DNA from 2 places in the Streptomyces sp. NPDC005820 genome. Region 2 is predicted to be linked to the other one. Evidence: predicted binding sites of a transcription regulator. Region 2 holds the regulator's gene; the other holds the start of a gene.
The links. The regulator HrcA, encoded in region 2, represses chaperone genes, less so after heat shock. The targets are predictions, from matches to a motif close to TTNGCACTCNGNNNNNCNGAGTGCNAA.

Region 1 (3,406 bases), on a different contig from region 2:
GCACACGCCGCCGGCCAGCTTCGCGAGGCGCTCCTGGAGCTTCTCGCGGTCCCAGTCGGAGTCGGTGTTCTCGATCTCGGCCTTGATCTGCGCGACGCGGCCGTGCACGTCGGCGGAGTCGCCGGCACCGTCGACGATCGTGGTGTCGTCCTTGGTGATGGTGACGCGGCGGGCGGAACCGAGGACGTCGACGCCGACCTGGTCGAGCTTGAGGCCGACCTCCTCGGAGATGACGGTGGCACCGGTGAGGGTGGCCATGTCCTGCAGCATCGCCTTGCGGCGGTCACCGAAGCCGGGGGCCTTGACCGCGACCGCGTTGAAGGTGCCGCGGATCTTGTTCACGACCAGGGTCGACAGGGCCTCGCCCTCGACGTCCTCGGCGATGATCAGCAGCGGCTTGGAGGAGTTGGTCTGGATGACCTTCTCCAGCAGCGGCAGCAGGTCGGCGATGGAGCCGATCTTGCCCTGGTTGATGAGGATGTAGGGGTCCTCGAGGACGGCCTCCATGCGCTCCTGGTCCGTCACGAAGTACGGCGACAGGTAGCCCTTGTCGAAGGCCATGCCCTCGGTGAAGTCCAGCTCCAGACCGAAGGTGTTGGACTCCTCGACGGTGATGACACCGTCCTTGCCGACCTTGTCCATCGCCTCGGCGATGAGCTCGCCGACCTGCTGGTCCTGGGCGGACAGCGCGGCGACGGCGGCGATGTCCGCCTTGTCGTCGATCGGGCGCGCGGTGGCGAGCAGCTCGTCGGAGACGGCCTTGACCGCGGCGTCGATGCCCTTCTTCAGGGCGGCCGGGGAAGCGCCGGCGGCGACGTTCTTCAGGCCCTCGCGGACGAGCGCCTGGGCCAGCACGGTGGCGGTGGTGGTGCCGTCACCCGCGATGTCGTTGGTCTTGGTCGCCACCTCCTTCACGAGCTGGGCGCCGAGGTTCTCGTACGGGTCGTCGATCTCCACCTCACGGGCGATGGTGACGCCGTCGTTGGTGATGGTCGGGGCGCCGAACTTCTTGTCGATGACGACGTTGCGGCCCTTGGGACCGATCGTCACCTTGACCGTGTCGGCCAGCTTGTTGACGCCGCGCTCGAGGGCGCGACGGGCGTCCTCGTCGAACTTCAGGATCTTCGCCATGACAGCGGCAGCCCTCTCGGAAATCTGTGGGCGGAAAACGTGGGGTGAAAAGGCACTGCGCCCCGGGCGCCCGGCTTCTTATGTGGTGGCGGGAGCCAGGGGCGCAGCATCAGGCTTCAAGCACGCAATGTGCTTTCGAGCACGCAGTGTGCTCGGGTGAAGAACTACTTCTCGATGATCGCGAGAACGTCGCGAGCCGAGAGGACGAGGTACTCCTCGCCGTTGTACTTCACCTCGGTGCCGCCGTACTTGCTGTACAGGACGACGTCGCCGACCTTGACGTCGAGCGGCAGGCGCTCGCCGTTCTCGAAGCGGCCCGGGCCCACGGCGAGGACGGCGCCCTCCTGGGGCTTCTCCTTCGCGGTGTCCGGGATGACCAGGCCGGAGGCCGTGGTCTGCTCGGCGTCGAGCGGCTGGACCACGATGCGGTCCTCAAGCGGCTTGATGGCAACCTTGGAGCTGGCGGTCGTCACGATCCGACCTCCCCCTTCGGAGATCTCACGGGGTTAACTGTCTGAGGTGGCGACCAGGTGGATCCGTCGTCGCGGGTGCCGGACCTGCCCGTCGCGTTGTTGGCACTCTCCAGTGGGGAGTGCCAGAGCCGAGACTATGACCGCGATTAGCACTCGGTCAAGCGGACTGCTAATCCCGGCGGGGCGTCGGCCGGTTTTCCGGCTTTGCGGTGCCCTGTAGGTAGCCCTCCAGGTAGCCCTCCAGGTAGTCCTCCAGGTAGTCCTCCAGCCTGCCCACCGTCAGGCCGCGCTCCCGCACCACCCGCAGCAGTCGCGTCGTCCGTTCCCGCAGGCTCGGGCCCGTCGACTCGTCCGGGTCCAGGGCGACGATGTCGCCGGGGCCGAGGCCGGGGGCGCCGTGGGTGTAGGTGAGGCCGGCGGGGCCCATGGCGGCGCGCCACAGGACGACGGCCGCGATGCCGCAGTCGGCGGCGGCGCGCAGGGTGGTGGTGTCGTACGTGCCGTAGGGCGGGCGGAAGAGGCGGGGGCGCAGGCCGAAGCGGGCGTGGAGCTTCTCCTGCTGGCCGCAGATCTCGGCGCGCTGGCCGGCGTACGGGAGGCCGCGCAGGGCCGCGTGGTCGAGGGTGTGGTTCTCCAGGGTCGCGCCGACCGCGCGGAGGCGGGCGAAGTGGCCGTAGCCGGGGCCGACCACGCTGTCGGTGAGGAACACGCTGACAGGGAGGCGGAGTTCGCGGACGAGGTCGACGAAGCGGGGGTCGCGTTCGGCGCCGTCGTCGTAGGTGAGGAAGACGACCTTGTCGTGGGTGGGGACGCGGTCGACGACCGGCGGGAGGGACTCTTGGCCCGAGTGACCGGAGTGACCGGAGCGGCCGGGACCGCCGGGGCCGCCGGGGCTCCCGGGGGCGCCGGGGTCGTGGGACAGGGGCCGCACCCGTTGGGCCGCCTTCTTGCCCAGGCGTTCGATCGGGTCGACGGACTGGGCGCAGCCGGTCAGCGTCGTCACCGTCAGCGCCAGCAGTACGGCGATCAGCCCCCGCGTCCTCACAGGTAGTCCTCCAGGCGTGCCACCGCGTACCCCTGCGCCGTGACCTTGTTCAGGAACCGGCGGACCATGTCGGGCATGGTGCCCTTCCACTCGCCCCGGCCGCGGAAGTGGCTCAGGACGATGTCGCCGGGGTGGAGGTCCTGGTCCCACTCGCGGTACTCCCAGTGGTCGACGAAGACCTCCTCGTCCCAGAGTGGCGCGTACGTCACCCCGCAGGACTTCGCGGCGATCAGCGTGTCGCGGTTGTAGTTGCCGTAGGGGGGCCGGAAGAGGACCGGGCGTCTGCCGTACCGCTCGCCGATCACCTGCTGCATGCCGCAGATCTCGTGCTTCTGCTGCCGGTAGGACAGGCCGGGCAGATAGGGGTGGTGGAGGGTGTGGTTGTTCAGGGTCACCCCGGCGGCCTGCATCTTCTTGAAGTACGGGTAGTCGTCGCTGATGAGGTAGTCGCTGAGGAAGGCGGTGTACGGGATCCGCAGCTCGCTCATCATCCGCAGGAACCGCGGGTCCTTCTCGGCGCCGTCGTCGATGGTGAGGAAGACGACCTTGTCCCGGGTGGGGATCGAGGTGAAGACGGGCGGGAGGCCGAGTTCCTCGTGGTCGCGCACCTCGAAGCCGTCCCGGGTGGTGATCCGGGGCTTCTTCGCGGGCGGGGGCGGCGGGGTCAGCGGGACCTTCCGCAGGCCCCAGCTGCGGGCCGCGGCGACCCGGTTCGCCTGCTCGGCGCGCAGCCGCTCGGCGTACGAGTGCAGCGCCC
Region 2 (3,406 bases):
ACCGGCCACCGCTCGGCATAGGCCAACGGCATCGCCCGGGCTCAGCGCCCGCTCACCGCCCGTTGAACGCGTCCTTCAACCGCGAGAACAGCCCCTGCTGGCCCGGCTGGAACTGGCCCTGGGGCCGTTCCTCGCCGCGCAGCTTGGCCAGCTCGCGCAGCAGGCGCTCCTGCTCGGGGTCGAGCTTGGTCGGGGTCATGACCTCGACATGGACGATGAGGTCGCCCCGGCCGCCGCCGCGCAGATGCGTGATGCCCCGGCCGTGCAGCGGGATCGACTGGCCGGACTGGGTGCCGGGCCGGATGTCGACCTCCTCCAGGCCGTCCAGCGTCTCCAGCGGCACCTTGGTGCCGAGGGACGCCGCGGTCATCGGGATGGTGACCGTGCAGTGCAGATCGTCGCCGCGCCGCTGGAAGGTGGAGTGCGGCAGCTCGTGGATCTCGACGTACAGGTCGCCGGCGGGGCCGCCGCCGGGGCCGACCTCGCCCTCGCCCGCGAGCTGGATGCGGGTGCCGTTGTCGACGCCGGCCGGGATCTTGACGGTGAGCGTGCGCCGGGAGCGCACCCGGCCGTCGCCCGCGCACTCCGGGCAGGGGTTCGGGACGATGGTGCCGAAGCCCTGGCACTGGGGGCAGGGGCGGGAGGTCATGACCTGGCCGAGGAAGGACCGGGTCACCTGGGAGACCTCGCCGCGGCCGCGGCACATGTCACACGTCTGGGCGGTGGTGCCGGGGGCGGCGCCCTCACCGCTGCAGGTGGAGCAGACGATCGCGGTGTCGACCTGGATGTCCTTGGTGGTGCCGAAGGCGGCCTCCTCGAGGTCCACCTCCAGCCGGATCATCGCGTCCTGGCCGCGCCGGGTCCTGGACCTCGGCCCCCGCTGGGACGCCGTACCGAAGAACGCGTCCATGATGTCGGAGAAGTTGCCGAAGCCACCGGCCCCGAAGCCGCCCGCGCCACCGCCGCCGGCCTGGGAGAGGGGATCGCCGCCGAGGTCGTAGACCTGCTTCTTCTGCGGGTCCGACAACACCTCGTAGGCGGCGTTGATCTCCTTGAACCGCTCCTGGGTCTTCGGATCCGGGTTGACGTCCGGGTGCAGCTCGCGGGCGAGCCGGCGGAAGGCCTTCTTGATCTCATCCTGCGACGCGTCGCGGCGCACGCCGAGAACGGCGTAGTAGTCCGTGGCCACTTACGACTCCGCCAGGATCTGTCCGACGTACCGTGCCACCGCTCGTACCGCTCCCATCGTTCCCGGGTAATCCATGCGGGTCGGTCCGACCACGCCGAGTTTGGCGACTGCCTCGCCGCCCGAACCGTAGCCGACCGAGACCACGGAAGTGGAGTTGAGTCCCTCGTAGGCGTTCTCATGACCGATGCGTACGGTCATGCCCGAATCCCCCGCCTCGCCCAGGAGTTTGAGAAGAACGACGTGTTCCTCCAGGGCCTCCAGGACGGGCCGGATGGTGAGAGGGAAGTCATGTCCGAAACGGGTGAGATTGGCGGTGCCGCCGATCATCAGCCGTTCCTCGTTCTCCTCGACGAGCGTCTCCAGCAGGGTGGAGAGCACCGTCGAGACCGTGCCGCGGTCGTCCGCCTCGAAGGCGTCCGGCAGGTCCTCGACCAGTCGCGGCACGTCGCTGAACCTGCGGCCCGCGACCCGGCTGTTGAGCCGCGCGCGTAGATCCGCCAGAGAGGCCTCCCCGAAGGGCGCCGGGCAGTCCACCAGGCGCTGCTCGACCCGTCCGGTGTCGGTGATCAGCACGAGCATCAGCCGGGCCGGCGCGAGCGACAGCAACTCCACGTGCCGCACGGTGGACCGGGTCAGCGAGGGGTACTGCACGACGGCGACCTGCCGGGTGAGCTGCGCGAGCAGCCGTACGGTCCGCGCCACGACGTCGTCGAGGTCGACGGCGCCGTCGAGGAAGTTCTGGATGGCGCGCCGCTCGGGCGCGGTCATCGGCTTGACGCCGGCCAGCTTGTCGACGAACAGCCGGTAGCCCTTGTCGGTGGGGATCCGCCCGGCGCTGGTGTGCGGCTGGGCGATGTATCCCTCGTCCTCCAGGGCGGCCATGTCGTTGCGCACGGTGGCCGGGGAGACGCCGAGGTTGTGCCGCTCGGTGAGGGCCTTCGACCCCACCGGCTCCTCGGTTCCGACGTAGTCCTGGACGATGGCGCGCAGCACCTGCAGCCTGCGTTCACTCAGCACCCGCGCACACCTCCCGTGGTCGTCCCCCAGTCCCCTGGGCGTCTGCCCTGGCACTCTTCGCTTCCGAGTGCCAGACGTTCCCCGGCCAGTGTACGGCTGCGGGGTACACCGGGGGCAAGGTCGGCCGACGCCCGGACGACTTACCGTTAGCGTCCCGGTATGACGGTGACTTGGGAAGAGCTGGGGTGGGAGCCGGTCGCGGCCGGGGTCGGGCGGGTGCGGCTGCCGGGCTGGGACTGCACGGCCGGGCTGGTCGTGGGGGCGGGCGCGGTGCTGATGGTGGACGCCGGGTCGGGTCTTGCGGAGGGGGTGCGGCTGCGGACTCAGGCCGAGGAGCTGACCGGCGCGCGTGTGACCCATCTCGCGCTCACCCATCCGCACTTCGACCATGTGTTCGGCGCGGCGGCGTTCGCGGGCGCGGAGGTGTACGGCGCGGTGGGCATGGACACGGTCCCGGCGGAGGAGCTGCGGGCGGACGCGGTGCGCAACGGTATGGACGAGGCGTCGGCGACCGATGCCGCGGACGCCCTGGTCCGGCCCCGCCATCCGGTCTCCGGGGAGCGGACCCTCGAGCTGGGGGCCGGCCGCCAGGTCCTGCTGGCGAACGTGGGCCCGGCGCACACCGCGCACGATCTCGTGGTCCTGGTCCCCGGCTCCCCGGAGGTCGTGTTCTGCGGCGACCTGGTGGAGGAGTCCGGCGAGCCCCAGGCCGGCCCCGACGCCGTCCCCTCGCAGTGGCCCGCCGCCCTGGACCGTCTCCTCGCCCTCGGCGGCGAGGACGCGCTGTACGTGCCGGGTCACGGGGCGGTGGTGGACGCGGCGTTCGTACGGCGGCAGCGGGACGAGCTGGCGGCCCGCTACGGCGTGTCGCGCTGATCGTGGGCCCCCCGGGCCGGTGCTTCTCCTATCGTCATCCGAATGCGCCAGTACTCGCCGGATCTGACCCCTCCCTGGAAGAAGCCGAAGCCCGTCCCCGAGGTCCCGGCGGAGCCCGGCCTGGTGGTGGAGGAGCCCGGCACCGGCTTCTGCGGCGCGGTGATCCGCTGCGAGGCGGGCACGGTGACCCTGGAGGACCGCTTCGGCAAGCACCGGGTGTTCCCGCTGGAGCCCCGGGGCTTCCTGCTGGAGGGCCGGGTCGTGACCCTCGTACGGCCTTCTTCCGGACCCGTACGTCCCACCCGCACCGCCTCCGGTTCGGTC

Region 1: groES (co-chaperone GroES) is a predicted target of HrcA. The motif match lies at 1,704-1,730, and genes of this name have one in related genera.

Annotation. Positions count from the first base shown of each region.
Region 1 is NZ_JBEXXE010000053.1:56,621-60,026, forward strand. It holds gene groL (chaperonin GroEL) at 1-1,131, opposite strand, end outside; gene groES (co-chaperone GroES) at 1,296-1,604, opposite strand; gene ABZ464_RS43615 (polysaccharide deacetylase family protein) at 1,774-2,649, opposite strand; gene ABZ464_RS43620 (polysaccharide deacetylase family protein) at 2,646-3,406, opposite strand, start outside.
Region 2 is NZ_JBEXXE010000018.1:146,811-150,216, reverse strand. It holds gene dnaJ (molecular chaperone DnaJ) at 53-1,189, opposite strand; gene hrcA (heat-inducible transcriptional repressor HrcA) at 1,190-2,206, opposite strand; gene ABZ464_RS23070 (MBL fold metallo-hydrolase) at 2,366-3,082, shown strand; gene ABZ464_RS23065 (DUF3097 domain-containing protein) at 3,125-3,406, shown strand, end outside.